Regions from separate parts of the Mesorhizobium sp. WSM4906 genome, predicted to be linked through region 2. Evidence: riboswitches for the same ligand, from Rfam matches in the RefSeq annotation. Region 2 holds a riboswitch; the other holds the start of a gene.
The links. A riboswitch is a leader RNA that binds a small molecule or an ion and turns the genes downstream of it on or off. The one in region 2 is predicted to bind S-adenosylmethionine.
Positions count from the first base shown of each region.

Region 1: it holds a riboswitch for S-adenosylmethionine, as region 2 does, so the genes downstream of both, QAZ22_RS31905 (O-succinylhomoserine sulfhydrylase) here and QAZ22_RS09260 (homoserine O-acetyltransferase) in region 2, are expected to answer to the same signal.

Region 1 is NZ_CP121355.1:6,603,474-6,619,129, reverse strand. Features, by position in the region: gene QAZ22_RS31920 (Hsp33 family molecular chaperone) at 1-73, shown strand, start outside; gene apaG (Co2+/Mg2+ efflux protein ApaG) at 609-1,001, opposite strand; gene QAZ22_RS31910 (ceramide glucosyltransferase) at 1,221-2,366, shown strand; gene QAZ22_RS31905 (O-succinylhomoserine sulfhydrylase) at 2,404-3,591, opposite strand; SAM riboswitch at 3,665-3,742, opposite strand; gene QAZ22_RS31900 (2'-deoxycytidine 5'-triphosphate deaminase) at 3,889-4,983, shown strand; gene QAZ22_RS31895 (ABC transporter substrate-binding protein) at 5,117-5,842, shown strand; gene QAZ22_RS31890 (hypothetical protein) at 5,861-6,307, opposite strand; gene araD1 (AraD1 family protein) at 6,335-7,324, opposite strand; gene mmsB (multiple monosaccharide ABC transporter permease) at 7,625-8,917, opposite strand; gene mmsA (multiple monosaccharide ABC transporter ATP-binding protein) at 8,914-10,446, opposite strand; gene chvE (multiple monosaccharide ABC transporter substrate-binding protein) at 10,634-11,704, opposite strand; gene QAZ22_RS31865 (LysR family transcriptional regulator) at 11,996-12,985, shown strand; gene QAZ22_RS31860 (protamine-2 (modular protein)) at 13,089-13,427, shown strand; tRNA gene QAZ22_RS31855 (tRNA-Gly) at 13,687-13,760, opposite strand; gene QAZ22_RS31850 (DUF6460 domain-containing protein) at 13,954-14,217, shown strand; gene QAZ22_RS31845 (histone deacetylase) at 14,219-15,121, opposite strand; gene QAZ22_RS31840 (MATE family efflux transporter) at 15,244-15,656, shown strand, end outside.
Region 2 is NZ_CP121355.1:1,947,850-1,963,505, forward strand. Features, by position in the region: gene QAZ22_RS09215 (cupin domain-containing protein) at 1-349, opposite strand, end outside; gene gloB (hydroxyacylglutathione hydrolase) at 475-1,242, opposite strand; gene QAZ22_RS09225 (methyltransferase domain-containing protein) at 1,342-2,124, shown strand; gene QAZ22_RS09230 (ABC transporter ATP-binding protein/permease) at 2,232-4,043, shown strand; gene QAZ22_RS09235 (DUF1194 domain-containing protein) at 4,200-5,000, shown strand; gene QAZ22_RS09240 (glycosyltransferase family A protein) at 5,050-5,979, opposite strand; partial or broken gene QAZ22_RS09245 (DUF1330 domain-containing protein) at 6,338-6,657, shown strand; gene QAZ22_RS09250 (glycosyltransferase) at 6,725-7,717, opposite strand; gene metW (methionine biosynthesis protein MetW) at 7,864-8,478, opposite strand; gene QAZ22_RS09260 (homoserine O-acetyltransferase) at 8,558-9,727, opposite strand; SAM riboswitch at 9,795-9,872, opposite strand; gene hisC (histidinol-phosphate transaminase) at 10,061-11,122, shown strand; gene QAZ22_RS09270 (prephenate/arogenate dehydrogenase family protein) at 11,129-12,064, shown strand; gene QAZ22_RS09275 (sugar kinase) at 12,424-13,359, opposite strand; gene QAZ22_RS09280 (DUF2125 domain-containing protein) at 13,369-14,367, opposite strand; gene QAZ22_RS09285 (gamma-glutamylcyclotransferase) at 14,491-15,027, shown strand; gene QAZ22_RS09290 (aldo/keto reductase) at 15,145-15,656, shown strand, end outside.

The DNA of each region.
Region 1 (15,656 bases), 2.0 Mb from region 2:
CGGCATCCATGTCGCTTGCGAGTTCTGCTCGACGCAATACGACTTCGATCCGGCGGAATTCGCGGGCGAGTGAAATTCTTTCCTTCTCCCCGTTCCACGGGGAGAAGGTGCCCGAAGGGCGGATGAGGGGCAGTGCCAACGTCGGCGATGTCGGAACCCCTCGCTCCGTCCGAAAGAAATCGAAACCTTGGCGCCGCCCCACATTGCACTGCCGGGCATTTCTCCCCGTAAAACGGCTACGGCGTGCACACATTTCCAAGCGCTGGTCTTTGGCGATAGCGTGCATGGCAGCTTGGCGCATGCATTGTCTTATGTAGCGCTGGTCGACCCCCACTCCGTCTCGGCTTCGCCGAGCCACCTCTCCCCCGATCGACGGGGTAGAGGAAAGGCGCCAAGCCTTTTGCCGTCAACGCTCGTCCAGCAAGGCTCCCTTCCTTTCCCTCCGGAGGGGGAAAGGTGGCGCTGCGAAGCAGCGACGGATTGGGGGAACCACGTGGCAATCAAGCCTCGGCCTCATCAGTCACGCCAATCACAGAAGATGTGTGCATAGCGTAGCGTAAAACGGGGAGAGAGGCTGTCGCGGGCATTTTCGCCAACCGCCAAACTCGCTAATTCACCGTGCGCCTCGTCCCCGGCATATCGAGGGAGAAGGCCGGGATGGCGACATCGAACGTCTCGCCGCGTCCGTTGCGCATCGTGTAGTGGCCGACCATGATGCCGGACGGCGTCGAGAGTGGGCACCCCGACGTGTACTGGTAGCTGTCGCCCGGGTTGAGTTCCGGCTGGTCGCCGACGACGCCGGCGCCACGCACCTCCTCGACGCGGCCGCGTCCGTCGGTGATGTGCCAATAGCGCGACAGAAGCTGCACGAACTCGTCCGACCGGTTGTCGATCGTCACCTGATAGCCCCACACATAGCGGTCCTCCGACGGATCGGAACGATCCTCCAGATAGAACGGCCTGACCTGCACTTCGATGTTGCGCGTCACGGCGCGATACATGGGCCACTCCGGTTTGCCGGCTAGGGAACATTTACCGCGCTCCGCGGTTGTTACACGAAGCGCCGTCCATCCTGCCAGATTCTAGCGCAGTTGCCTAAAAACAATGTCATTTAAGTGACACATGACAATGTTGGTGTGCAGAAACTATGCGGGCGACTCGGGCGCTCTGTCGACTGATGAAACGGCCGCGGGCGGCCCTTCCGGAGTGACCAGAACTCGATGGAACTGACCTTTGCAGCCGCCTTTGCTTCGTCAGCCCTTCTTCTTTCCAATTTTGCCAGCATCCTGCTCGCCTCGTCGCGATTGAAGCCCAGGCGCCTCATTCCCCCGTTCGCCGGCAAGCAGCCGCCGGTCTCCATCATCGTGCCGTCGCGCGGCGTCGAGCCATTCGCCGAGGAGACGCTCAAGCGCGCCTTCTCGCTCGACTGGCCGCGTTATGAGCTGATCTTCTGCGTCACCCAACCGGAGGACCCGGTGGTCAAGTTGATCAATGCCGCGATCGTGCGCTTCCCGAACGTGCCGGCGCGGCTCTTGATCGGCGAGGACAGGATCAGCGCCAATCCCAAGCTCAACAACTGCGTCAAGGGCTGGCAAGCGGCCCGGCACGACTGGGTGATTCTCGCCGATTCCAACGTGCTGATGCCCAAGGACTATGTCCAGCATCTGATGGCGGCCTGGCGAAGGGATACCGGCCTCGTCTGCTCGACGCCGGTCGGCTCGCGGCCGGACGGCTTCTGGGCCGAGGTCGAATGCGCCTTCCTCAACACGCTGCAGGCGCGCTGGCAATATGCCGGCGAGGCGGTCGGCCTTGGCTTCGCTCAGGGCAAGAGCATGTTGTGGAACAAGTCGATGCTCGACGCAAACGGCGGCATCCAGGCGCTGGCCGCCGAGCCCGCCGAGGATGCCGCAGCCACCAAACTGGTCAACAGCCTGGGCCTCCGGGTCAATCTCGTGGCCTCGCCCTTCGAACAGCCGCTCGGCCAGCGCACGCTCGTCGAAGTCTGGTCGCGCCAGGCGCGCTGGGCGCGGCTGCGCCGCGTCACCTTCCCGCAGTTCTTCGCGCCCGAGATCCTGACCGGCGTGGTTGTGCCGCTGATTTTCGCGCTGATTGCGGCGGCAAGCGCCGGCGTCAGCCTCCCCACCACGGCGCTTTGCGTGCTGGCGGTCGCCTATGTGCCGGAGTGCCTGCTTGCATGGTCCAAGGGCTGGTACCTGTCGCCGCGCAGCGTCACCGCGATGATCGTGCGCGACGCCATGCTTCCCATCGTCTGGTCGCGCGGCTGGCTGGGCGGCGTCGTCGAATGGCGCGGCAACGCCATGACGATCCGCACCGGGGAGATGACCGAACTCGAAGAGATTGCCTGAGCCGGCTGCGGCTCAAGCAATCTCTTTGCGGCCACCGTTACCGCGCTGCCCTCAGCGCCTGTTCGACGTCGTTGAGCAGATCGTCTGTATCCTCCAGACCGACGGAGAGCCTGAGCGTGCCGGGCCCGATGCCGAGTTCGGCGCGCGCCTCGTCGCTCAGGTTCTTGTGCGTCGTCGTGGCCGGATGGGTGATCAGGCTCTTGGCGTCACCGAGATTGTTGGAGATCAGCACGATGTCGAGCGCGTTCTGGAGGGCGAAGGCCGCCTGCTTGCCGCCCTTGACGTCGATACAGATCAGCGTCGAGCCGCCAGACATCTGCTTCCTGACGACGTCCGCCTGCGGATGGTCGGCCCGCCCCGGATAGATGACGCGGGCGATCTCCGGCCGGCCGGCCAGGAAGTCCGCGATCCTGCCGGCGCTTTCCGTCTGCTGGCGCACGCGCAGCGGCAGAGTCTCCAGGCCTTTCAGCAACGTCCAGGCGTTGAAGGGCGACAGGCTCGGGCCGGTGTGCCGGAAATAGTCGTGCAGGTTCTCGTCGATCCATTTCTTGTCCGACAGGATGACGCCGCCGAGGCAGCGGCCCTGTCCGTCGATATGCTTGGTCGCCGAATAGACCACGACATGGGCGCCGAGCTGCAACGGCTTCTGCTGCAGCGGCGTGGCGAATACGTTGTCGACAATCAGCCTCGCGCCGATCGAATTGGCTAAAGCGGCGACGGCGGCGATGTCGACCACTTCCAGCGTCGGGTTGGTCGGGCTTTCCAGGAAGAACAGCTTGGTGTTCGGCCTGACCGCTTTTTCCCAGTTGGCGATGTCGGTGCCGTCGACCAGCGTCGCCTCGATGCCGTAGCGCGGCGCCAGCGTCTCGACCACCCAGCGGCAGGAGCCGAACAGCGCCCGCGCCGCAACGATGTGGTCGCCCGCCTTCACGCTGCAGAGCAGGGCGGCGGACACGGCTGCCATGCCGGAAGCAGTGGCGCGGGCGTCTTCCGCGCCTTCCAGCGCGCACATGCGCTTCTCGAACATGTCGACGGTCGGGTTGGCGTAGCGCGAATAGATGAAGCCCGGCTCCTCGCCTTTGAAGCGGGCTTCCGCAGCTTGCGCCGTTTCGTAGACATAGCCCTGGGTGAGGTACATCGCCTCGGCGGTCTCGCCGAAGCCGGAACGCAGCGTGCCGCCATGCACGAGTGCCGTCTGAGGCTTCCAGTTGCGCGTCTTGGTCATCGCCCTACTTCCACTCGCAAAGAACAGTCCAAACACAAAAAAACCGGCCGCGATGTCGCAACCGGTCCATATGGCCTTGCGGCCAGCGGTCCTTTAGCGACTTGTTTAACGTGGCTGCAAGCCGACCGGCCAAATCACCACGGGATAACGACCCTTTAGACCCGCGCCGCGCTTGCGTCAATTGCCGGCTTGATTAAGAGGTTTGTACCAGGCAGCTAGCGCAAGCCGTCTACGGTTTTTCGGCAGGCGCCTGCAAAAGAACCACGCGCTTGCCCGGCCTTCGATCGGAGCCAGACCTTGCGGCAGACAGGCATTCTTCCGGATCAGGACATCGCGGCGCTGTTTGCGGCGAATGCGCTGACGTCGCCGCGCGCGCTCGACAGCGACCAGATCCAGCCGGCCAGCCTCGATCTCAGGCTCGGCGACACGGCCTTTCGCGTGCGCGCCTCCTTCCTGCCCGGTCCCGATCATCTGGTGGCCGACAAGCTCGACCGGCTGAAGCTGCACGAGATCAGCCTTGCCGAAGGTGCGGTGCTGGAGACGGGCTGCGTCTACATCGTGCCGTTGCTCGAGAGCCTGGCGCTGCCGGCGGAAGTGTCGGCTTCCGCCAACCCGAAGAGCTCGACCGGGCGGCTGGACATCTTCACGCGTGTCATGACCGACCGCGGCCACGAGTTCGACAAGATCGCCGCCGGCTACCGTGGCCCGCTCTACCTCGAGGTCAGCCCGCGCACCTTCCCGATCGTCGTGCGTGCCGGCTCGCGGCTATCGCAGATACGCTTCCGTGTCGGCAACGCGGTGCTCTCGGAGAGCGAACTGCGCGACCTCCACCGCGCCGAGATGCTGGTCGCCACCGAGCCGCCCAACATCTCCGGCGGCGGCATCGCGCTCTCCATCGATCTCGACGGCGACAAGGACGGCCTTGTCGGCTATCGCGGCAAGCACCACACCGGCCTCGTCGACGTCGACAAGCGCGCCGCGCAGGACGTCGTCGACTTCTGGGAGCCGCTCTACAAGAGCGGCGCCGGCGAGCTGGTCCTCGACCCGGACGAGTTCTACATCCTGGTCTCTCGCGAAGCCGTGCACGTGCCGCCGCTCTATGCCGCCGAGATGACGCCCTTCGATCCGCTAGTCGGCGAGTTTCGCGTCCACTATGCCGGCTTCTTCGACCCGGGCTTCGGCCATTCCGCCGCCGGCGGCAGCGGCAGCCGCGCCGTGCTCGAAGTGCGCAGCCACGAGGTGCCGTTCATCCTCGACCACGGCCAGATCGTCGGCCGCCTGGTCTACGAGCATATGCTCAAGCGCCCACGGGCGCTTTACGGCACCGATCTCGGCTCCAACTATCAGGCGCAGGGGCTCAAGCTCTCCAAGCATTTCCGCGCCGCGCGCTGAGCTACGCGGCGGCCAGACTGTGCTTGCCTGGCCAACCGCACCATGCTTGGCTGCGCGTAACTGGCATTGAACCTGATCGAGGGAGACGAAAATGCGGATATCCAGATGGATCATATCGGCAGCGGCCGCAGCCATGCTGGTGCTCGGCGCCGGTTCGGCAGGCGCAGCGGAAAAGATCAAGATCGGCACCGAGGGCGCCTATCCGCCCTTCAACACCATCACGCCGGACGGCAAGGTCGAGGGCTTCGACATCGACATCGCCAATGCGCTCTGCGCGCAGATGAAGGTCGAATGCGAGATCGTCACCCAGGACTGGGACGGCATCATTCCGGCGCTGCAGGCCAAGAAATTCGACGCCATCATCGCCTCGATGAGCATCACAGAGGAACGCAAGAAGCAGGTCGCCTTCACCCACAAATACTACACCACGCCGCTTTCGCTGGTCGCCTTGAAAGATAGCGACATCGCCTCGACCGAGCCTGCCGCTCTCGCCGGCAAGACGGTCGGCGCCCAGGCCTCGACCACCCAGGCCAACTATGCCCAGGACGTCTACGGCAAGGCCGGGGCCGAGGCGAAGCTCTACCCGACCCAGGAAGAGGCGGTCACCGATCTCCTCAACGGCCGCCTCGACGCCGTCATCTCGGACAAGTTCGTGCTGGTCGACTGGATGAAGAAGGCGAGCGACGGCTGCTGCAAGCTGGTCGGCGACGTCAAGGGCACCGAGACCGAGGCCGGCATCGCCGTGCGCCTGGAGGACACCGCGCTACGCGACAGGCTGAACGCCGCCATTGACGCCATCGTCGCCGACGGCACCTACAAGAAGATCCAGGCGAAATATTTCGACTTCGACATCTATTGAAGCCGGAGCTGCCTTCGGTCAGCCGCGAAACAGCGCCTGTTTCGCGGCGCCGAGGCACGCGTTGAAGCTGCCGATAAAAAGCAGCTCGCGTCCAGCTAGATGCGTTTTACCCCAGAATGAAGCCTGTCGCGTGGCATCAAGCGATGCCTTTGATCCCTTCAACGGGAATAGCTGATCGTTCACGCACCCAAGAACATAGGCACGAGCGGAGTCAATGCGGCAAGGCTTGGCTCTGTCGTTCAATGTGGCGCCACGAAGTTTTGAAATCCGTAGATCGGCATTTCGCATCAGGAAGCTGGTTTGATTTCGTGAATATCCGGTGCCCAGCAGTCGGTTGGTCATCAGGGCGCGCGCCTCGCCATAGGAGGTCTTGCTGCATTGTGCGGCGCCATAGGCCGCGGATGACCAGCAAGCGATCAACAGAGCGATGCCCAGATTTCTGGCGCTTGGCGGAATATGGCCCATTGACCCGGTTCCAAGTTGTTCGCGAGATCAAAGCGCCTTCACCGCCACCTTCACCGGCTTTTCGATCTCCAGCGGGTTGCGCAGCGGCAGGCCGAAATCCTTGGCCTCGATCTCGAACACGTCGCCGGCCTCGGTCCTGACGCCGTCGGCGAAGGAGAGCGTCGCGGTGCCGAACATGTGCACATGCACGTCGCCTGGCTGGCGGAAGGCTGAATATTTGAAGTGATGATGCTCGAGATTGGCGATGGTGTGCGACATGTTCGCTTCGCCCGACAGGAACGGCTTTTCCCAAAGCACCTTGCCGTCGCGCCAGATGCGCGATGAGCCTCTGATGTCGGCGGGCAGGTCGCCGATCAGGATTTCCGGTCCGAACGAGGCGTTGCGCAGCTTGGAATGGGCGAGGAAAAGGTAGTTCACCCGCTCGGTCACATGGTCGGAGAATTCGTTCGACAGCGTGAAGCCGACCCGGAACGGCGCGCCGTCATCGCCGATGACATAGATGCCGGCGATCTCCGGCTCCTCGCCGGCGTCCTGCGCGAAGGCCGGCGACATCAGCGCCGCGCCCGGTGCCACCGCCATGGTGCCGTTGCCCTTGTAGAACCACTCCGGCTGAACGCCGATCTGGCCCTTGGCCGGCTTGCCGCCTTCCAGCCCCATGCGGAACATCTTCATGGAATCGGTGAGCTGCTCTTCGCCGTCGCTGAGCTTCTTGTGCATGGAATCGCGCGTCGCGGCGGAGCCGAGATGCGTCAGTCCGGTACCGGTGAGGTGCAGATGCGCGGGGTCCGGATGGTTGATCGGCGATACCAGCCGCCCCTTCTTGTAGGCGGCGTCGAGGTCGACCGTCTCGCCATAGCCCTTGCGCTCGATCAGCGCTTCGAGACCGGTGCCGGTGCGCGCCGCCTCCATCGCCAGCGAATAGACGCTGCGCGCGCCGTTGATGATCCGGGTCTTGCCGCCGCTGCGGGCAACGACGCGGATCGTCTCGGCGTCGTCGAGGATCTGGGAAATCAGCATGGTGAACCCTCTCTCTTTTGCCTTGGCCGGGCTGCCGACAGCAAAGCCCTGACCAGCGCGGCCCGGAACCGATCCGTGCCACGGTTGAAACTCTTCGTCCGGATTGCGCTCGCGAGCCCGGTCCTTCAGGGGACTTCTTGGCGCCGACGGGTTGCCGGCAGCTCCGCGATCTGGACCCGTATGCCTCCTGCTTCCTCGCCGGAGCGGTTCAGCCTAGTAGCTGGCCCGCTCCAAATATTTGTTTTTGCGCAATTCCGGATGGAAAACCGCCATGCACTTTCCGGAATTGCCCTCGCCCTGTCAGGCCTTGTTCTTGTTGTAGACGTCGAAGATGACGGCGCCGAGCAGCACTAGGCCCTTGACCACCTGCTGCCAGTCGACATTGACGCCCATGATCGACATGCCGTTGTTCATCACGCCCATGATGAAGCCGCCGACCACGGCGCCGATGACCTGTCCGACGCCGCCCATCGCCGAGGCGCCCCCGATGAAGACGGCCGCGATCACGTCGAGCTCGCTGCCGAGACCCGCGGCCGGCACGGCCTGGCCGAGGCGCGCCGCGATGATCAGGCCGCCGAGCGCCGACAGCACGCCCATGTTGATGAAGACGAGCAGCGTCAGCCTTTCGGTGTTGATGCCCGACAGCTGCGCCGCCTTGGCGTTGCCGCCCATGGCATAGATGCGGCGGCCGATGGTCATGCGCTTGGTGACGAAGACGAACAGCGAGATCAGCACGCCCATCACCATAAGCACGACCGGCAGGCCTTTGTAGCTCGCGAACTGGAAGACCAGGAAGAGCGCCAGCGCGCTGCCCACCAGCGTCTTGATGACAAACAGCGGGAAGGGCTCGGCCTCGTAGCCGTGGCGCTCGCGCTTGCGGCGGGCCCTCAGCCCGAAATAGGCATAGGCGAGCACCGCGACCACGCCCAGCACAACCGTCGTCATATGCAGCGTAAGGCCGCTGCCGACGATGGTCTTGCCGGCAGCATTCACCGTCGGTGGGATCAGCGTCAGCGGGCCGATGACGTCCGGGATGAAGCCGGAGCTCAGCGCCTTGAAGCTGTCGGGGAGCGGGCCGACGGAGGAGCCGCCGCCGAGCAGCGCCTGGCAGATGCCGCGGAAGATCAGCATGCCCGCCAGCGTCACGATGAAGCTCGGTATCCTGTGATAGGCGATCCAATAGCCTTGCGCCGCGCCGATAAGCGCGCCGACGATCAGGCAGACGATCGAGACCACCAGCGGATTGCTGAATATGCCGAGCGGCCAGATGACCATCATCATCGCCGCGAGCGCGCCGATGAAGCCGGCGACGGAGCCGACGCTGAGATCGATATAGCCGGCGACGATCACCAGCAGCATGCCGAGCGCCATCACGATGATGAACGAGTTCTGCTGCACCAGGTTGCTGAGGTTGACCGGTTTGAACAGCGTTCCCGACGTCGTGTACTGGAAGAACAGCATGATGACGATCAGCGCGATGATCAGGCCGTATTCGCGCAAATTCGTCGTCAGCGCCGAGACGGCGATGCGCGGACCCTGCTTGACGTCCTCGGCGACGCCGCTCTGCGGCGCGGGAGCGCTGTCTGTGCTCATGATGCTTTTCCTTCTCCGCGAACGATGGCGCGCATGATTTTTTCCTGGCTGGCGTCGCTTGCCGCCATTTCGCCGACGATACGCCCTTCGTTCATGACATAGATACGGTCGCTGATGCCGAGCAGCTCCGGCATTTCCGACGAGATGACGATGATTGCCTTACCCTCGGCGGCGAGGCGGGCGATGATCGTATAGATTTCGTACTTGGCGCCGACGTCGATGCCGCGCGTCGGTTCGTCGAGGATCAGCACTTCCGGGTCGGCGAACAGCCATTTCGACAGCACCACCTTCTGCTGGTTGCCGCCCGAAAGGTTGCCGGTCAGCTGATAGACGCTGGAGGCGCGGATGTTGGTCTTCTTGCGGTAGTCGTTGGCGACGCTCATCTCGCGCATGTCGTCGATGACGCCGCGGCTGGAGACGCCGCCCAGGTTGGCCAAAGTCACATTGTGCTTGATGTGGTCGATGAGGTTGAGGCCGTAGGTCTTGCGGTCCTCGGTGACATAGGCGATGCGGTTCTCCACCGCCTTGCTCACCGACGAGAGGTCGATCGGCTTGCCGTGGAGCGACACCTCCCCGGTGATGTGCCGGCCGTAAGAGCGGCCGAACAGGCTCATCGCGAATTCGGTGCGGCCGGCGCCCATCAGCCCGGCGATGCCGACCACCTCGCCCTTGCGCACATTGAGGTTGATGTTCTTGATGACCTGCCGTTCGGCGTGGATCGGATGGTAGACCGACCAGTTCTTCACTTCGAAAATGACGTCGCCGATCTGCGGCTCGCGTGGCGGATAGCGGTCGTCGAGCGAACGGCCGACCATCGAGGTGATGATGCGGTCCTCGCTGATCTCCTTCCTGGGCAGGGTTTCGATCGTGCGTCCGTCGCGGATCACCGTCACCTTGTCGGCGACGCGGTTCACCTCGTTGAGCTTGTGCGAGATCAGGATCGACGTCATGCCCTGGCGCTTGAACTCGAGCAGCAGATCGAGCAGCGCCTGGCTGTCCTTCTCGCTGAGCGAAGCGGTCGGCTCGTCGAGGATCAGGAGCTTCACTTCCTTGCTCAGCGCCTTGGCGATCTCGACCAACTGCTGCTTGCCGACGCCGATATTGGTGATCAGCGTCTTGGGATCTTCCTTGAGGCCGACCTTTTTGAGCAGCGCGCCGGTGCGCTTCTCGTTGGCGTTCCAGTCGATGACGCCGTAGGTGGCGTGCTCGTTGCCGAGGAAGATGTTTTCCGCGATCGACAGCATCGGCACCAGGGCAAGCTCCTGGTGGATGATGACGATGCCGATATGCTCGCTGTCGTGGATGCCCTTGAAGTGGCACTCCTGGCCGCGGAAGACGATCTCGCCTTCATAGGTGCCGGACGGATAGACGCCCGAAAGCACCTTCATCAGCGTCGACTTGCCGGCGCCGTTCTCGCCGACGATGGCATGGATTTCTCCTTCCTCGACGCTGAGGTTGACGTTCGACAGCGCCTTGACGCCGGGGAACGTCTTGGTGATGTCGCGCATCTCCAAAATCGTCGAGGTCATCAGGAATTCCACTCCCTGGCGCATGCTTTCCGTTTCCGGAATGGGTCATGCGCGAAATCAACATACTGCAGTCTGGTCCGCGCCGCGACGGCGCATGGCGCTGCAGAGCCGGCAAAAACAATACCGGGCTCGCCGTTGAACGAAAAGGGGCCCTGCGTCGCGCAGGACCCCTCGTTTTCAAGCCGGATTACTTCAGCTCTTCGGCCTTGATGTAGCCGGAGTCGACGACCAGCTTCTCGTAGTTCGACTTGTCGACCTCAACCGGCGTCAGGAGGATCGAGGGAACGACCTTGACATCGTTGTTGTAAGTCTTGGTGTCGAGGCCCTCAGGCTTGCCGCCCGACAGCACCTTGTCGACCAGCTCCACGGTCGACTTGGCCAGCTCGCGGGTGTCCTTGAACACCGTCGAATACTGCTCGCCCGAGATGATCAGCTTGACCGAGGCGGTCTCGGCATCCTGGCCGGTCACGATCGGCCAGGGCTGCGCGTCGGTGCCGTAACCGACGGCGCGCAGCGAGGCGGTGATGCCGCGCGACAGGCCGTCATAGGGCGACAGAACGCCATCGACGCGGCTGCCGTCCGAGTAGTTGGCCGAGAGCAGGTTGTCCATGCGAGCCTGCGCGGTGGCGGCGAGCCAGCGCAGCGTACCGACCTTGTCCATGCCCATCTGGCCGGATTTGATCTTGATCGAGCCGTCGTCGATCAGCGGCTGCAGGACCGACATCGCGCCGTTGTAGAAGAAGAAGGCGTTGTTGTCGTCGGGCGAGCCGCCGAACAGCTCGACGTTCCACGGCTTGGTGTTCGGGAAGCGCTCCTTGAGGCCCTTGACCAGGGAATTCGCCTGGATGACGCCGACGCCGAAATTGTCGAAGGTGGTGTAGTAGTCGACATTCGGGGTCTTCTTGATCAGGCGGTCATAGGCGATGGTGACCACGCCGGCGTCGTTGGCCTTCTGCAGCGCATCGGCCATCGTGGTGCCGTCGATCGAAGCGATGATCAGCGCCTTCGGACCCTTGGTGATTTCGTTTTCCAGCTGGCTGAGCTGGTTCGGGATATCGTCCTGCGCATACTGCAGGTCGACCGTGTAGCCGAGCGCTTCGAGCTGGGACTTGACGGCGTCGCCGTCGTTGATCCAGCGCTGCGAGGTCTTGGTCGGCATCAGCACGCCGACAAGACCCTTGTCGGCTGCATGCGCCGAATAGGTCGTGGCGGCAATGCCAAGGGCCGCGATGGCGGCCAGCGTCTTGATGATCTTCACATTACTCTCCCTGGTTGATGGACGCGACACCTCGGGGCTTCGCGGGCCGCGCAGTCGAACAGGAGCGCTGGCGCGCCACTGTCGGCTTTATCGATCTCCGGTATCCTCCCAATCGGCCCCGCGGCGCAGTTTCAATCGATACGATTTTGCTCGTTGCCGATCGTTGCGCCTCGGAACGCGCGAAGGGTGGGTTCCTTTGACATAACTGTCAAATGCGATCTTTGGTGGTTGCTATACCGAAACTGGTATGATTTAGCATGCGGTAAGAACTGGCGGAGAGGCTGGTAAATCATGGCGGCGCTGCGCGATCCCGATGCGATTTCAGTAAGTTACGAGAAGCTCCCGGGAGACGGGGAGACGCTTCTGCGCAGCGGCTTGAGCCTGCGCCATATGCGCATGATCGCCGCGCTCGACGATCACGGACGGGTGAGCGCCGCCGCCCAGGTCATGAACATCTCCCAGCCGGCCGCCTCGCGCATGATCGCCGAGATGGAGGCGGTGCTCGACGTTAAGTTGTGCGAGCGCCTGCCGCGCGGCGTGACGCTGACCCCTTACGGCCAGGCGCTCGCCAGGCGCGCCCGCTCGATTCTGCTCGAGATGCGCGAGGCCGACCGCGAGATTTCGGAGCTCAAGGCCGGCAAGGGTGGCTTGGTGTTCCTCGGTGCCGTGACCGCGCCGGCGATCGAATTGGCCGTGCCGGCGATTCGCGAGATCCGCCGCATCTACCCGCGCATCGAGATCACCATGCAGGTCGAGACCTCGAACGTGCTCGCCCGCGAACTGATCGCATCGCGCCACGATTTCATCATCGCCCGCATTCCTGACGACCTCAACCCGCGGCTGTTCGAATCGCGCGTCATCGGCATCGAGAAGGCTTGCCTGATCGTGCGCCGCGGCCATCCGCTCGCCAGCGGCAAGATGGTCGGTCTGGAGGAGACGGCCGCCTATGACTGGGTCTTCCAGTCCGGCGGGTCGCCGCTGCGCCAGGCGATGGAAAGCAATTTCCTGAATCGCAACATCCCGCTTCCCGACCGCATCCTCAACACCTCTTCGCTGCTCTTGACGCTGGTGATGGTGGCGCAATCCGACGCTATCGCCCCCGTTTCGGTCCAGGTGGCCAAGTTCATCCAGAGCGCCGACGGGCTGTCGGGGGCGATCGACGTCGTGCAGACCGAATTCGACATCGAGGTCAGGCCCTACAGCCTGATCACGGTCAAGAACCGCGTGCTCTCGCCCGCCGCCAAGATGCTGCACGACTTCATTTTGCGTGAAGTGGGGTAATGGAACGAGAATGCTACTTGCACGTTCAAACCGATCGGCGGCTCGCTGGAGCTTGATGCGGTGAGGGACGAGCCGCCGATGCTCAACAGCTCGGGAGGTTTCGATGGAACGTCGGTTGTTTCTGACTGGAATGCTTGGCGTTGCGGGGGCGGCAGCGCTTGCAAGCCTGGCCGGACCAGCCAAGGCGGTTGCGGGCATCCCCAAGGGCAACGGAATTCTCGATGAATTGGACAAGCCGGATCCGGCCATCTACGAGGAGGATGACCAGACCGATCTGCTGCAGCCGGCTCAGTATTACTACCGCCGTCGATATTACCGCGATCGATACTATCGCCGCCGCCGGCGGCGCGTTTGGAGACGGGTCTGCCGCCGCTACTGGCGCTATGGCCGGCGTCACGTCCGCTGCTGGCGCCGCCGCGTCTGGATCGGCTTCTACCTCTGAGGCAACAGCAACCGCGTACCCCTGCGCCTGCCGGGTGAATTGCTGACTGGGTCTTGCGCCGGTGTGTGCAAGGTCCAATGGCTCGCTTGCAGACCGCCGCCGACTCCACGCTTGCGCATGCTGGTCGGTCTGAGGTCGATCCAATGCAATTCCGCGCCGCGGTCTCTGCAGCCCCGGGGATTCGGTCGTGTAAAAACCGGCGTAAAACTGCGCAATTTGGCCGCTCGTGGAGTCTGGCTCAAACCCTTGCGCTGCAAGGTGGAGCGGGTAGCGGGAATCGAACCCGCGCGTTCAGCTTGGGAAGCTGACAGGCTACCATTACATCATACCCGCGCAGCAGCCTCGTTACCATGATGGCGGGGCCTCAAGCAATCGGCTCTCGTCGCGAGACCTCGGATATGTTTCGACGCCCGTCAGGGTCATACGCGGGCCGACAATGGCGCGGCCCTGCTTGATGCCGGACAACCAAGTGCGTATTTCTGAAGTCGCGCTTCCGAATCGGAGCAGCTCGAACCGGAGAACGGCCTTGTCCGCACTGACACGCTTCCTCGGCGATACGCCACTCAGGGTGCTCGTGAAGCTGCTGGTGGTTTCCTTCCTCGTCGGCCTCGTCATGCACGCCTTCGGCTGGAGCCCGATGGATGTGTTCTATGGCATCCGCCAGTTCTTCGTCGATTTGTGGAATGTCGGCTTCCACGCCATCGACCGCTTCCTGGGCTATATCCTGTTCGGCGCCGCGATCGTCGTGCCGGCCTTCATCCTGCTCAGGCTCGCCAGCTACAGGAAGTGACCTAGGCGAAGCCGGCCGCGACCTCGAACAGGATGGCATGGCGCTGGGCAAGCGCCGGCACGTCCGTCGAATAGCCGCCGCCGATGACGCCGCACAGCGGGATGCCGCGAGCGCGGAAATGGCCGATCACCGCCTTATCGCGGGCGCGTAGGCCGTTATCCGTCAACGACAGCCGGCCAAGCCGGTCCTCGGCATGGACATCGACGCCGGCATTGTAGAAGGCGATATCCCATCGCCTGCTTGCCGATAGTTCCGGCAGGATGGCGCCGAGCCGGTCGAGATAGGCGGCATCGCCGGTGCCGTCGGGCAAGGCGACATCGAGATCGGAGGCGATCTTGCGCGCCGGATAATTGCGTTCGCCATGCATGGAGAAGGTGAAGGCGCGGGGTTCATCCTTCAGGATGTCCGCCGTGCCGTCGCCCTGATGCACGTCGAGATCGACGATCAGGATGTTTCCGACTGCGTGCTCCGCAAGCAGTGCCAGCGATGCGACGGCCACGTCGTTGAAGGTGCAGAAGCCCGCGCCTTGCGCGCGCCTGGCATGATGGCTGCCGCCGGCGGCGTTGCAGGCAATGCCGTGTTTCAGCGCCAGCCGCGCCGCCAACACCGTGCCGGCGGTGGCAAGTTGAGCCCTGAGCGATACGCGCTGGCCGACCGGAAAGCCGATCTCGCGCTCGATCCTCGCCGGCACCTCGCAGGCCAGCACCTGGTCGACATAGTCGCCCGCATGCGCGAGCTTCAGCCACGCCGCCGGCGCCGGTTCCGGCATCGAAAGCGCTTCCGGAACGGCCAGGCCGCGGGCGCGCAAGGCCGCCATCAGCAACGGATACTTGCTCATCGGAAAGCGATGGTTGACGGCAAAGCCGGCGTCGTAGTCGGGGTGGTGGACGATCTGCAAAGCCATGATGGGCAGCCTGCGCCAGAGCTGGAATTCGGTTGGCCGTCACCGGTTAGCGATTGCGCGGCAGCGGCAAACTGGGGCACATCGGCTCTTCGATCAAGCCGCAACAATTAAGGCAGCAGTCCTTGGACAAGGGTGCGACCGAGATCAACGCCGGATCCTTCAACGTCACCAATCGCTCGGTGCTGGCGATTGCGGTGCCGATGACGCTTGCCTATCTGACGACGCCGCTGCTCGGCATCGTCGATACCGCGGTGATCGGCCAGTTCGGCGACGCCGCCCTGCTCGGCGGCCTGGCCGCGGGCGCGCTGGTGTTCGACGTCGTCTTCACCACATTCAACTTCCTGCGCTCCGGCACCACCGGCCTCGTCGCACAGGCGTTCGGGCGCGGCGATCAATTGGAGGAACAGGCCGTTCTCTGGCGCGCCGTGCTGATTGCGGTCGTCGCCGGCGTCGTGCTTGCCGCCCTTGCGCCGCTCTTTGCGGTGGCCGGACAGTGGTTCATGGGCGCCGAGCCGCGCGTCAGCGCGGCGATGTC
Region 2 (15,656 bases):
GCGTCCATTCGCCGAGGCTGCGCGCCGACTGCCACCAGCCGGCCGGCACGACGATCTGCGGCCGCTCGCCTGCGGCAAGGGCTGTGCCCAGCACCTGTTCGATGACGGCGCCGGCGCCTTCCTCATGCATGGCGAGCGCCAGCGGCGCGCCGGCATAGAAATGCCAGACCTCCGCCGCGTCCTTCACCCGGTGCCAGGCCGAAAGCCGGCCCTGCTCCAAAAGGAAATAGATCGCGGTCGAATGGCCGCGCGGGCCTCCCGAACCGTCGCGAAAAGTCTCGGCATACCAGCCGCCTTCGGGATGCGGCTGGAGACCCAGCGTTGCGATGATTTCAGCGGCGCCGGTCATGCAGGGAAATCTCTATTCTGATGCATGCCGTTGCCCAAAACCGCTATGCACTTTTGGGCGACATGCATTGAGCTTGATGCATGTCGTTGTCCCAAAACCGCTGCACACTTTTTGGGCGACATGCATCAGAAATGGTCCTTGCGCTTGCGGACCTCGGCGAACACCTCTGCGTCGCTCGCTCTCTCCATACCGAGATGCTTGCGGATCGCCGGGTCGTGCCAGCGCAGGAACGGGTTCGTCGACAGTTCCTCGCCGATCGTCGTCGGCAAGGTCGGCTTGTTGTCGGCGCGCAGCGCCTCGATCCTAGCGGCGCGCTCCTTCAAGGCCGAATTCGTGGGGTCGACGGTCAGCGCGAAGCGGGCGTTGGCTAAAGTATATTCGTGGCCGCAATAGATCACTGTCTCGGCTGGGAGAGCAGCGAGCTTCTTCAGCGATTCGTACATCACGGGCGGCTTGCACTCGAAGATCCTGCCACAGCCCAACGCGAACAGCGTGTCGGCGGTGAAGGCCACTTTCGAGGCCGGCAGATGGTAGGAGACGTGGCCGGCGGTGTGGCCGGGCGTTTCGATGACGTCGATCCTTTCCTCGCCAAGGCGGATGACGGAGCCTTGCTTGACGGTCTCGTCGATGCCTGGGATCTTTGCCTTTTCCGCCTCTGGCCCGACGATGGTGAGCTTGAAGCGCTCCTTCAGCGCCAGATTGGCTTCGACGTGGTCGCCATGATGATGCGTGGTCAGGATCATGGTCGGCGTCCAGCCGGTGCGCTTGACCGCGGCCAAGATCGGTGCTTCCTCCGGAGCGTCGATGATCGCCGTCTGGCCGCTTTCGGGGTTATGGACCAGCACGCCGAAATTGTCGGTGCGGCACATGAACTGTTCGATTTCGACCGGCATCTCGTCGCTCTCCGTTATCGCCGCAGACATAGGGCGGTCAGCCGCCGATGTCATCTGCCTTTGTTGAACTCGGCATTTATCGCGGCTACCGTCCGGCGCATGCATTCGGATATCGTCGACCTCCGCTCCTTCTATTCGACCACGCTCGGCCGCCTGGCCGAACGCGCGATCACCATGGCGCTGTCGTCGATATGGGCAACCGTCCCGAACGAGCGTCTGGTCGGCCTCGGCTATACGCTGCCCTGGCTGGAGCGGTTCGGCACCGATGCCGAGCGGGTCTTTGCCTTCATGCCGGCGACGCAGGGGGCGGTGGTGTGGCCGGCGACCGGACCAACGGCGACGGCGCTCGTCTTCGACGAGGAGCTGCCGCTGGTCGATTCCTGCATCGACCGCATGCTGCTCGTGCATTCGCTCGAACATGTCGAAAATCCGCGCGAGACGCTGAACGAGATCTGGCGCGTGCTGTCGCCGGCAGGCAGGGTCGTCATCGTCGTGCCCAACCGGCGCGGCGTCTGGGCGCGCTTCGAGCACACGCCCTTCGGCAACGGCCGGCCGTTCTCGCGCGGGCAGCTCACCGAACTGCTGCGCGAGGCCAATTTCACGCCCGCCGCATGGTCGGACGCGCTGTTCTTCCCGCCGTCGCCGCGACGCTTCATGATGCAGTTCCACAACGTGCTGGAGCGGGCCGGCCGGCGCCTCTGGCCAATATTTTCCGGCGTCATCGTCGTCGAGGCGCAGAAGCGGCTCTACCAGGGCGTGCCCGTCGCGCAGCGTGCGTCACGCAGGGTCTTCGTGCCGGTGTTCTCGCCGCAAGGTGCGACAACGCTCGGGCGCCAGGCCGCCAGCTCGGTGCCGCCGGGCAGGCGGATGACGCGTTCGTGATCGGGGGCAAGCCTTGCGCCGCATGGCGATCGTCACCCTATCTCAGGGGCGGATTCGGGGTGTGGCACCACCGCCGATGATCGCTCCCGGCAGCAGGGATTTCGCATATGGATGACACGCCCAGTATCGAGCAGGCCGCGTTCTCGGTCGAGTCGAGCAGCCTCTCGGACCAGGTGGCGACGATCAGGCTGGCGCTGAAGACGTCGCCGGTGCGCAGGCAGCTTCTGTGGGTCTCGATCGGCATTGTCGTCGTCATCGTCGCGACCTCGATCGGGCAGGTGCTGCTCAACCGCTGGAACCAGCCTTTCTACGACGCTCTGGCGCGGCGCGACCTGCCGGCTTTCCTGCACCAACTGGTGGTTTTTGCCGTGATCGCCGGCAGCCTGCTAGTGCTCAATATCGGCCAAACCTGGCTCAACCAGACGATCCGGCTGAAGCTGCGCGAGGCGCTGACGCTCGACCTCATCGGTGAATGGATGCGGCCGGCGCGCGCCTTCCGGCTCACCCATGCCGGCGCCATCGGCGTCAACCCCGACCAGCGCATGCAGCAGGACGCCGGGCATCTTTCCGACCTGTCGACCGATCTCGGTGTCGGCCTGCTGCAATCCTTCATCCTGCTTGTGTCCTTCATCGGTGTGCTGTGGGAGCTCTCTTCCGGCTTCGTCTTCCATGTCGGCGGCTATTCGCTGACGATACCCGGCTACATGGTCTGGGCGGCGATCCTCTACGCCGGCATCGCCTCCTGGCTGAGCTGGCTCGTGGGCCGACCGCTGATCCACTTCAACAGCGATCGCTATACGCGCGAGGCGGAGCTGCGCTCCTCCATGGTCCGCGTCAACGAGAATGTCGACGCCATCGCGCTCGCCCATGGCGAGGCGGACGCCAGGCGGCAGCTGGAGTTCGACCTCGGCAACGTGCTCGGCGCCATGCGGCGCATCTACAGCGCCCAGATCAACCTGTCCTGGGTCACCGATGCCTATGGCTGGATCACCGTGGTGGCGCCGATCCTTGTCGCGGCGCCGGTCTATTTCGCCGGCGACATAAGCTTCGGCGGATTGATGATGGCGGTCGGTGCCTTCAACCAGGTGAATTCCTCGCTGCGCTGGTTCATCAACAACATCGGCGCCATCGCCGATTGGCGGGCGACGCTGATGCGCGTCGCCGACTTCCGGATCGCGCTTGGCGAAACCGACATCCTGCATGCCAAGGAAAGGCGTATCGAGTTGAGCGAGAACGCGAATGGCACGCTGACATTCGAAAAGCTCGAAGTCGCATCGCCCGACGGGTGCACGAGGCTTGCCGAGACGGATGCCGAGATAAAGGCCGGCGAGCGCGTCATGATCACCGGCGATCCGCGTGCCGGCAAGACGCTGTTCTTCCGCGCCATCGCCGGCCTTTGGCCGTGGGGAGGCGGGCGCATCGGCATGCCGGCCGGGGAGAAGCCGTTCTTCGTGCCGCGCATGCCTTATTTCCCGCTCGGGACGCTGCGCGACGTGCTCAACCATACCGAAGGCGGTAAAATCGAGGACACCGAGATTTCCGCGGTGCTCGGCGAAGTCGGGCTGGAGCGCCTGTCGTCCCAGCTCGACCGCTCGGCGCGCTGGGAGCATGAGCTGGCCGACGACGAACAGCGGCTGCTCGCCGTTGCCCGGCTGGCGCTGCGAAAGCCGAAATGGGTGATCATCGACGAAGCGCTGGATACCTTCGACGGCGCCACGCTACGGCGCGTGCTGGCGATGCTGCAGGCCAGGCTGCCGGATGCAGCCATCCTCAATATCGGGCGCGGCCTGCACAACATCCAGTTCTTCCCGCGCGCGCTCACCATCGTCAAGGACAGCGGCCGATCGGCGCTCAAGCCGGCCCGCCTCCGCGCCGGGGCGATCGAACCGCCACCGCGTGCGGTGCGCGCCAAGAAATAGCTTTATTTCGCCGCGATCGCCGGGAAGAATCCCGGTCTAAAGCGCGTCGCGCTGAAACGGATTCAGGCGACGCGCTTTAAGTCTTTGTCTTGATGCATGTCGTTCTCCCAAAACCGCTGCGCACTTTTGGGCGACATGCATCGGTCGGAGCCTGCCATGCTCAAGCTGCTCAGCCTGCTTGCATGCCTTGCCTGCGCCGAGGCAGCGCCAATGCCTGCAATCGGCGACGGCACCCCTGTCGATGTCGAACTCGTGCTGGCCGTCGACATCTCGCAATCGATGGACGAAGGGGAGTTCGCCCTGCAGCGTGCCGGCTATGTCGAGGCGCTGCGCCATCGCGACTTCATCAGCGCTGTGCGCTCGGGCCGGAAAGGCCGCATCGCGCTCGCCTATTTCGAATGGGCGGGGGTCGTGCGCGACGACGGCGTGATTGCCTGGCAGGTCATCGACGGCGCGGACAGCGCCAACTCCTTTGCCGACAAGATCGCCGGCCGGCCGTTCCGGAGCTTTCGCGGCACGTCGATCTCGGGCGCTCTCGGCTTCGGTGCGGGGCTTCTGGAGAAAAACGGCTTTTCGGCGCCGCGCCGGGTCATCGACATATCGGGGGACGGGCCGAACAACGCCGGACTGCCTGTCGCCATGACCCGCGACGCCGCTTTGGCCAAGGGCATAATCATCAACGGCCTGCCGATACTGATCAGTCCGTCGCCGAGCGTCAGCCGCCTCGACCGCTACTATGCCGACTGCGTCACCGGCGGTCCCGGCTCGTTCGTGCTGCCGATCTATGCGGCGTCCGAATTCTCGACCGCGATCCGCCGCAAGCTGATCCAGGAGGTGAGCGGCATCGATGATGCCAGAAGGATTCGCGTCGATGTGCAGGCGCCAACCGATTGCCTGCTCGGCGAGCGGCTGCGGCAACGGTTTTCCGATCCGTATTTTCCCGAGCTGGATCGGTGAGGTGCCTGTCTTGCGGTGTTTCGGCTGGAACGCCGCTCCGTGCGCTTAATCAGACCGCCCGGGCGCCGTATTTGGCGCGGAACTCGTCATAACAGTCACGACGCCAGCGGCGGCCGACGACGTAACCGCGCAGCAATTCGGGCAGCGAGTAGCCGAGCGCCTTGGACGACCGGTTGGCGAGATAGCCGGAAAAAGCCTGCGGCAGCCTGCCCTTCAGTATATCGGCGATAATCTGCCGGGCGATCATATAGGGCGGAACGTCGGGATAGCGGTCGGCTATGTAAGGGTGTTTGCCGATCAGGTTGGCATAGGCCTCGACATAGCCGTCGCGACGACCGGAGATCGAATTCTCCGAATTGTACTTCTTCCAGTCGATATCCTCCGACAGCAAGGCACCGCTGCGGCGGGCAAAACGCAGCAGCAATTCGCGGTCCTGCATGCGCGTGATGTCGCTGTCATAGCCGCCGATCGCAAGCAGCGACTCGTGCCGGGCGGTGATCGCCGAGCCGGCAATGAAGATCGTCTGCGAGACCAGGGCGCGCTGCAGCGTGCTCTTGTCGAGCAAGGCCTCGCGGTTGATGCACTTGGTGCTGCGCTGGCCTTTCACCGAGACGTAGGAACTGATCAGCACTTCGAGCGACGGGTTCTTGTCGAACCGCGCGAGCGTCCGCTCCAACCGGTCCGGCAGATAGACATCGTCCGAATCAAGGAAGGTCACGATCGGCGCCCGCGCGCGCTCGATGCCCGCGTTGCGAGCGGCATTGGCGCCTCGCCATTTCGCTCCGACATAGATCAGCCTGGGATCGCGAATCTCGGCCAGGGCCAGGGCCGTTCCATCGGTCGAACCGTCGTCGACCACGATGTGCTCGAAGCGGGTAAATGTCTGGGCAAGAACGCTTTCTACCGCACGCACAACCTGATGGCGCCGATTGTGCGTCGGCGTGATCACGCTAATCAACGGAGCGACTTCGCTCGACATCCGGCTGCCGCTGCCACCGGTCGCGCCCGGCGTTTGTTCTAAGGGTCTGATGGCTACCTTCCATTCCCCCCGGAATCGCAGCCAAGCTACTAAAAAGCGGTCTCCGTGTCACCCAAGCGCAGCGGGAGTGGAGACGGATTCCGGTCGGTTTCCGCGCCATTGCGGTTTGAAGGCAACACCAGCGTCTGTCGGCGGTCTTGCCAGGCAGTTCGTTGGCCGGTCAACCCACGCCTCGCGGCGCAAGCCATTGGCGACGTTCCTTGATGACCTCGAAGGTAATCGACCGGAATACCTATCCTCCGCAGACTGTTTCCCCGTGAAGCCGTCGGACGGCTTCGATCAAATGAAGGAGCAGATCATGACCGCTTACGCCGTTGCCCATATGCGCCACGTCACGCCCGGTCCGTGGATGGTCGAGTACCTTGAAGGATCGATGCCACGCTGGCGCCTTTCGGCGGGCGCTTCGTCGTCCATGGCGGTGACGTCGAGGTGGTCGAGAACAGCTGGCCGGGCCACCTGATCGTCATCGAATTCCCGGACAGGCAGCATGTGCGCGACTGGTACCGGTCGCCGGCATATCAACAGATCCTCGCGTTGCGCACCGGCAATTCCGAATCCGACGTTATCTTCGTCTACGGCGTCGAGCATCCGCACAAGGCTACCGATGTGCTGGGCTGAATGAGGCGGCGAGAATGCGAACGATTAGCGGCGAGTCCGAGCGATCGTGGCTACAATTGCAGATAGGCTAACTGTGGTCGACATAGTCGGGCAAGGTTTCGATCTCATCGCGAACGAGGCCCGTCGCCAGGCCGAAATGACCGAAAAACGCCAGAGTGTAGAAAGCCAGCCCGACAATCAGCGACAACGGGATTTGCCAGAGCGACATGCCTGTCTGCGGCGCATGGCGTATCACCCGTCGTACCACGCGCCACGAATTGGTCACCCATCGGCTGAACGACTTGGCGATGCGTCGAGAGCGACTGGGGGACTTGATCTCGACGAACTTCCTGTCGGCATCCCTGCCGGTCACCAGTGCGCGCCACAAGAAGAAACGCCAACCCCGCGGGGGATAGTGATAGACGCGTGCGCCGGCATGGACGATTTCGTGACCCTCGCGGCGAAGCTGATGCATAAGCAGCGTGCAGGAAACCTTGAATCCATTGTTCTGCGGGAAGGGATGGCTGGCGATCCAGTCGCGCCGGAAGGCGACGTTGTTGGCGTTGATCGCCCGTTTCGCGGCGAATTTCTCGTCTCCCCGAGCCATAGGGAAGAACCAGATCAGCGCAAAGGTTCGCGAGAAGAAATCGTCGTAGAAAAGGTAGGTATAGCCGTTGACGCAAACGGTCCCGGGTTTCTGAAACGGGCCGAGCAGGATCGACAGCCAGCCCGGTTCCGGAACCGTGTCTGAGTCCATGAAGATCACAATGTCCGTGTCGGTTGCCAGGACTCCGTTGTTCTTGAGTTCGTAATAGCGGCCGCCGGGACAGGCGGCGAAGCGAAGCTCGGCCACCTCTTTCAGCCGTGGTGCTTCCCTATTGATGTGGTCCTGCAGCGACGGGGCGTCCGCGTCGTGCCCGGCGTGCGAGATGACGACTTTCGGGCTTGCGAGACCGGCCGCCGAAACCGAGGCGATTTCATCCGCCAGGATGGTCAGCCCAACGCCGATCTCGTCCCAGTCGATCGACTTGGCATTTTCCATTTCCACGACGACTGAATAAGTCGGGAGATCGCCGACCATCGCTGTTCACCCACCATGTTGCCTGATTGAGGTCAGTATAGCCGTCTCAATTCGCTGTCAAATGACAGAAACAACAATGCAAATATTTGGTGCTCCACCGACATTCGCGGCTGTGCTGCGAGCGAGGAGAACAGATTCGAGCGCTACTACCGCCGCAGCAAGAACACCGCTTGCTGGCCGAAGAAGTTCCAGAACCACCACGGCATCGACAGGCCGATCTTCTGGCCGTTGGCGTCGAGCGCGGTCGCCTTCTCGACCGTCGCGCCGAGCTCTTCGCACAGATTGACGAAGTCGCGGATGGTGCAGAAGTGGATGTTCGGCGTGTCGTACCAGGAATAGGGCAGGTCCTTGGTGACCGGCATCCTGCCCTTGATCAGCAGCGAGAAGCGCACCCGCCAATGGCCGAAATTGGGGAAGGAGACGATGGCGCGGTTGCCGATCCGAAGCAGCTCGTCGAGCACCAGCTTCGGGTTGCGGGTCGCCTGCAGGGTCTGCGACAGCACGACGAAGTCGAAACCCTTGTCGGGATAGAATTCGAGGTCCTTGTCGGCATCGCCTTGGACGACGGAGAGGCCGCGCGCCACGCATTCGTTGACGCCGCGCTGCGACAATTCCAGGCCGCGGCCGTCGACCTGCTTGGTCTCCTGCAGCAGTTCCAAAAGCACGCCATCGCCCGAGCCGACATCGAGCACGCGCGAATGCGACGGGATGAGATCGGTGACGACCTCGAGGTCGACACGCTGGGCGCGGTTGACGCTCATCAGGCAACCTCCGGCCTTATGGCATTTGCAGCCGATGGCGTCGCAGGAATGCGGCTAGAACAAACAAATCGCGACCCGCTCATAGGCTGAGCCCCCTGGCGCGGGCGGCGGAGGCAATGAAGCCGTTGATGGCCGCGAACAGTTCCGGCTCGTCGAGCAGGAAGGCGTCATGGCCGCGATCGGTCTCGATCTCGACGAAGGAGACGGAGGCGCCGGCGGCATTGAGCGCATGCACGATCGAGCGGCTTTCCTCCGTCGGGAACAGCCAGTCGCTTGTGAAGGACACCAGGCAGAAACGCGTCCTGGTTCCGGCGAAGGCATCGGCCAGCCGTCCGCCATGGTCGGCGGCGAGGTCGAAATAGTCCATCGCGCGGGTCAGATAGAGGTAGGAGTTGGCGTCGAAGCGATCGACGAAAGTCATGCCTTGATGGCGCAGGTAGCTTTCGATCTGGAAATCGGCATCGAAGCCGAAGGTGAGCGCCTCGCGGTCCTGCAGGTTGCGGCCGAACTTGCGGTGAAGGGCCGCCTCCGACAGATAGGTGATATGGGCGGCCATGCGGGCCACCGCGAGCCCCTTTTCCGGACGCCGGCCGAAATCGAGATATTTGCCGCCATGCCAGTCCGGATCGGCCATGACGGCCTGCCGTCCGACCTCGTGGAAGGCGATGTTCTGCGAGGAATGGCGGGCGCCGGTGGCGATCGGCAGCGCGCAGAAGACGCGTTCCGAATGGCTGGCGGCCCATTCCAGCACCTGCATGCCCCCCATCGAGCCGCCGATCACGCAAAACAGCTTCTCGATGCCGAAATGGTCGACCAGCATCAGTTGCGCGCGCACCATGTCGCGGATGGTGATGATCGGCAGGTCGAGGCCATAGGGCCGGCCTGTCGCCGGATTGGTCGAGGCCGGGCCGGTGGAGCCGAGACAGCCGCCGACGACGTTGGCGCAGATGACGAAGAAGCGGCTGGTGTCGATGATCTTGCGGGGGCCGATCAGCACCTCCCACCAGCCCGGCTTGCCGGTCACCGGATTGGTGTTGGCGACATGCTGGTCGCCGGTCAGCGCATGGCAGACGAGGATGGCGTTGGAGCGGGCGTCGTTGAGGGTGCCGTAGGTCTGGTAGGCGACCTGGAATGGCGACAGGATCGTGCCGGCATCGAGCTTCAGCGGCTTGTCGGGACCGAACTGCAGCACCGGGCTCGACGGATGGTCGGCCTCGTTGTTGGTCCTTGCAACGCGCTGAGCGGACATTTGCATTCCCCATCCAGTCCGGCCGGCGGCGGACAACAAAAAACCGGCCTGCCTTCGCAAAGCCGGTTACAGGTTGCAAACGGCCCTTTAGCGAATTGTTTAACGTGGCTGCAAGCCGACCGGCCAAATCACCACGGGAAGTCCGGCTGCTCTTCTAGGACCAGCGCCGCGCTTCGTCAACGGGCAGCTACCTGGGATCGGCATGGTGGCGCAAGCACCGGCACTCGACATTCGGGGCCACGGCCTATATTTCCGCTGCGGCCTCGAAGGCCTTCTCGACGGATTTGTGACATGAAGCAGGATCAGGCACGTCCAACACCTCGCGCGGGCATCATGGACATCGAGGCGTACGTGCCGGGCAAGAGCACCGCGCCGGCCGGCGTGACGAAGGTCTATAAGCTGTCGTCCAACGAGAATCCGCTCGGGCCCTCGCCGAAAGCGATCGAGGCCGCTCGGGACGTGGCTGCCAGGCTCGACGTCTATCCGGACGGCAGCGCCCGCCGGCTGCGCGAGGCGATCGCAGAAGTGCACGGCCTCAACCCGGCAAACATCGTTTGCTCCAACGGCTCCGACGAGATCCTGGGGCTCTTGGCACAGACCTATCTTGCGCCAGGAGACGAGGCCGTGTTCACCGAACATGCCTTCATGGTCTACAAGATCTACATCCAGGCGGCCGGCGCGAAGCCGGTGGCGGTCAAGGAAACCGACGAGCGCGCCGACATCGACGCGATCCTCGCCGCCGTCACGCCGGCGACGCGGATCGTCTTCCTTGCCAATCCCAACAATCCGACCGGCACCTACGTGCCTTTCCAGGAAGTGCGCCGGCTGCATGCCGGACTGCCGAAGAACGTGCTTCTGGTGCTCGACGCCGCCTATGCCGAATATGTACGCCGTAACGACTACGAGGCCGGCATCGAGCTGGCGGGCAGTTCCGAGAACGTCGTCATGACGCGCACCTTCTCCAAGCTCGGCCTCGGCGGGGCGCGCGTCGGCTGGATGTACGGGCCGGCGCATATCGTCGATGCCATCAACCGGGTGCGCGGTCCCTTCAACGTCAACGCAACCGCGATCGAGGCGGGCATCGCGGCCATCCGCGACCGCGCCCATGTCGAGCGCAGCGTGGCGCACAACGAGAAATGGCTGGCCTGGGTCAGCGAGCAGGTGACCCTGCTCGGGCTGCGCGTCACGCCCAGCGTCGGCAATTTCGTGCTGATCCATTTTCCCGATGACAAGCGGCATTCGGCGGCGGCGGCGGACGACTATCTGAGCGCACGCGGCTACATCCTGCGTCGCGTCACCGGCTACGGCTTCCCCAATGCGCTGCGTATGAGCATCGGCACCGAAGAGGCCAATCGCGGCGTCGTCGAAGCGCTGACGAATTTCCTGAAAAGCTAGAGCACCATGACATCACCGATGTTCGAGAAAATAGCGCTGGTCGGCATCGGCCTGATCGGCTCGTCGCTCGCCCGCGTCATCCGCCGCGAAGGCCTGGCGCGCCATATCGCCATCGCGACGCGCAGCACATCGACGCTGAAGCGCGCCGAGGAGCTCGGCCTCGGCGATTCCTACACGACCGAGGCCAAGGAAGCGGCGCGCGACGCGGATCTCGTCATCGTCTCGGTTCCGGTTGGGTCGTCCGGCGAGGTCGCCGCCGAGATCGCGCCGGCGCTGAAGAAGGGGGCGATCCTGACCGACGTCGGCTCGACCAAGGCTTCGGTGATCGCGCAGATTGAGCCGCATGTGCCGGAGGGCGTGCACTTCATCCCGGGCCATCCGCTGGCGGGCACGGAAAAGTCGGGTCCGGACGCCGGTTTCGCCGATCTCTTCGACAACCGCTGGTGCATCTTCACGCCGCTGCCGGGAACCGATCCCAAGGCTCTGGAGAAGCTCTCCGAATTCTGGCGGCGCTGCGGCTCGAACATCGACACGATGGACCCGCAGCATCACGACATGACCCTGGCCATCGTCTCGCACCTGCCGCACATCATCGCCTACAACATCGTCGGCACCGCCGACGATTTGGAATCGGTGACCAAGACGGAAGTCATCAAATACTCCGCTTCCGGCTTTCGCGACTTCACCCGACTGGCTGCCTCCGACCCGACCATGTGGCGCGACGTGTGCCTGCACAACAAGGACGCGATCCTGGAGATGCTGGCGCGCTTCTCGGAGGATCTTGCCTCGCTGCAGCGGGCGATCCGCTGGGGCGACGGCGAGAAGCTTTTCGACCTCTTCACCCGCACCCGTGCCATCCGCCGCTCGATCATCGAGGCCGGCCAGGACATCGACGTGCCGGATTTCGGCCGCCAGGCGGTCGAGCATCCGGTCAAATCGTAGGCGGGTTCCTTAATTTCCCGGCACCGGATTTTGATGCGTCGGCTACGTCTGCATTGGCAGCCTTGGAGATTGGCTGAAGCCTTTCCAATCTCGTCATTCTATGGCGGAGCAAGGAGCGAAGCGACACAGCGCAGACCATAGAATCCATTCCGTAACTTGGAAGCGCCGCCACGGTGCAGAATTCTACTCCGTTGCACTCCCTGGCGAAGGTAACGGCATGGATTCCAGGGTCTTCGCGACGGAGCTTCGCTACTGCTCCGCCCTGGAATGACGATCGCGATGGGCGTTTAGGCCAACCTCCAACGCATACCGCCTGCCAACGCAAACGGAGCCGATCGGTCAAATCCTGTGCAGTGCCACTAGTCTTCTTCCGACGGCGGCCAGTGGGCTGCCATCATCGCCATTGTCTCGGCCCTGTTCGGCGCGCCGAGCCGGCCGCCGAAGCGCAGGCATTTGAGCGCGGCGGCGGCACTGGCAAAGCGCAGCGCCTGCTCGGGCGGCATGGCTTCGGCAAGACCGACGGCAAAGGCGCCGTGGAAGACGTCGCCGGCGGCCAGCGTGTCCACCGCCTTGACCTTCGGCGCCTCGATATGGCGGACGCGGCCGGCTTCCCGGTCGTGCCACCAGGTTCCGGCGGCGCCTCCCGTCACCGCGACAAAGGCGTCGGTGCGCGAAGCGAGGTCGGCGCAGGCGCTTTCCGGGTCGAGGGCATGACCGCAGACGATACGCGCCGCCGGCTCCGAGGCCACGATATACGAGGCTAAAGGCAAGAGCCGCTCCAGCACCTCGACCGGTGCGGTGTCGGCGTCGAGGATCGCCGGGCGACCGGCGTCCCGGGCGGCCGTCAAGGCGAGCGCCGCGGCGCCCGGCCAGCGAACATCCGCCAGCACGGCGTCAAAGGCGGAAAGATCGGCAAGCGGCAGCGTCTCGGGATCGGCCTGCGCTTCTCTGTCATAGAACGGCACGATGACGCGCTCGCCATGAGCATCCACCAGGATCGCGGCCAGCGCAGAGCGCGCGCCGGCGACGCGGCGGATCAGGCTGCAATCGACGCCTTCCGCCTCGATCTCGGCGATGAGCCGATCGCCGACCGCATCGTCACCCGCACTCGCCCAAAGCGATACGCTGGCGCCCAGGCGATGCGCGGCGCAGGCGGCGCTCGTCGCCATGCCAGAGGCGATCTGGATGCCGTCGCTGGCGATGAACTTGCCCTGATGCGTGGGCAGCGTGTCGACACGCAGGACCGTGTCGAGGGTGAACGCGCCGACGCTGAGCAACCTGACGGGTCCCACCATCGCAGCCCCTCAATCGACCGGCTTGATCTTGCCCAGCGGGATGAAGCCGAGCGAAGCCTTGCCCTTGACGATCCTGAGCGGCATGGACGGCTCGTTGCCGAGCATGGCCAGGCCGGCAAAACCCTGCTCGATCTCGCTTTTGTGCTCGGGAATGGCGCCGCCGAGGATGGCCGCCACCGCTTTCGGGTCCTTGAGCTTGATCGTCAGATTGGCATCGACCAGGCCGTCCGCGTCGACCGAGATCGGTCCGGACACGGTCACGCGCGCCGTTCCCGATGACAGGTCGAGCTTGGCGATGTCGATCGATTGGCCGCGCAGGCTTTTCGGCGGCGCCGCGATCAGCGCGACACCGTTCTTCACCGTCGCCTCGCCGCCGCCGTCCAGCGCCGGCAGCACGCGGCCGCCGATCGCGTTGGCGTTGATCTCGAGATCGCCGACGCTGCCGGTATAGACGACGTCCTGCTCCTTGGGTTCCAACTGCCCAGCCGCGTTTGCCGCGTAGAACAATTCGGCCGGATCGGAATCGTCGGCCGGGTCGGTCTGGCCCGACAGGCCTTCGGCTTGCAGCGAAATGCGCCGCGGCAAGGGCCAGGATAGTTTGACCGTCGCGTTCAGCTTGTCCCAGTCGATCCAAAGCGGCGGCATGCCCGGCACCGAGGTTCGGAGCGGACCTCGGACGTCGGCCACCGGCGACAAAGGCTGCGTGATCCCTGCGACTGCGTTGAAGCTGCCGGTGGAGGCGGCAATGCTCTTGGCGTCATCCTGATAGGCCAGGCTGTCGCAGGAAACGGCGAAGCTCAGCGGATAGCCGCTGACGGTAAGATTGGCGCAGCCGGCGGCGATGCCTTTGGTACCGAGGTTGGCCACGGCCTGGTCGGCCTCCGTCTTGAGGCGGCCGGCAAGATAGAACCAGCCGGCGCTGTAGACGGCGAACAGCGCGACAATGAACGTGGCAAGCCAGAACAGCCTGCGGCCAGGTTTGCCCGATCGCTCGTCACTTGACGTCATGCTGCGGCTCTCGTTAACCCCTCATACGGCGAGCGGGCTGTTAATCTCACGCACAACAAGCGGGGACGGAAGAAACACCTTACGGTGCGACGTCGTCACTCGAGCGCGATCAGGCTTGGCGATATGGGCGATTTTTGGGTTTTTGGCTACGGGTCGCTGATCTGGCGGCCGGGATTCGCACATGTCGAGACGCGGAGGGCCCGTCTTTACGGCTATCGCCGGTCGCTTTGCGTCTATTCCTTCGTGCATCGCGGCACACGTGAGCGGCCGGGACTGGTGCTCGGCCTCGACCGCGGCGGCTCCTGCATCGGCCTTGCCTTCCGCGTGCCCGGCGATTTGCGGGACGAAGTGCTTTCCTATCTGCGCGAGCGCGAGCTGGTGACCAACGTCTATCTCGAACGCATGCTCGACGTCCGGCTCGACGGAAACAGGGCGGGAGGGGACCGAACGGTCGAGGCGGTCGCCTACATCGTCGACCGCGCGCATGAGCAATATGCCGGCGGGCTCGACGCCGGCCATGCCGCGGCAGTCGTTCGCGGCGCCGTCGGCCAGTCGGGCAGGAACGAGGATTATGTGCTCAGCACGCTCGAGCACCTGAAGGCGCTCGGCATCCGGGACCATTGGCTGGAACAGGTGGGGCGGCAGGTCGCGCCTTCGTGACGGCCTGGCCCGATCAAAAAGCAAAACCATGCCTTTGACCTCGGCAAGGCACGACCTAGCTTACCGGCAATCCATTCCCGGGCGTCGCGGCCCATCCCAGCATCACGGAGATCAATCTTGCAGAAACGCCGTCTCGGTCGCACCGACCTTTCCATCGCGCCGCTGGTTCTGGGGGGCAACGTCTTCGGCTGGACCGCCGACGAGAAGACCTCCTTCGACCTGCTCGACCGGTTTGCCGAAGCCGGCTTCAATGCCGTCGACACCGCCGATGCCTATTCACGCTGGGCTCCGGGCAACAAGGGCGGCGAATCAGAAACCATCATCGGCAACTGGATGAAAAGCCGCGGCAACCGCGACAGGATCGTCGTCATCACCAAGGTCGGCTCCGATATGGGCCAGGGAAAGAAAGACCTCTCCGCGGCCTATATCGAAAAAGCGGTCGATCAATCGCTGAAGCGGCTGCAGACCGACGTCATCGACCTCTATCTGTCACATTGGCCGGACCCGGCCACGCCTTACGAGGAGACGCTCGGCGCCTATCAACGCCTGCTCGAGAAAGGCAAGATCCGCTATCCGGGCTGCTCCAATCTCGATGCCGGACAATTGCGCGCTGCTCTCGATGTCGCCAG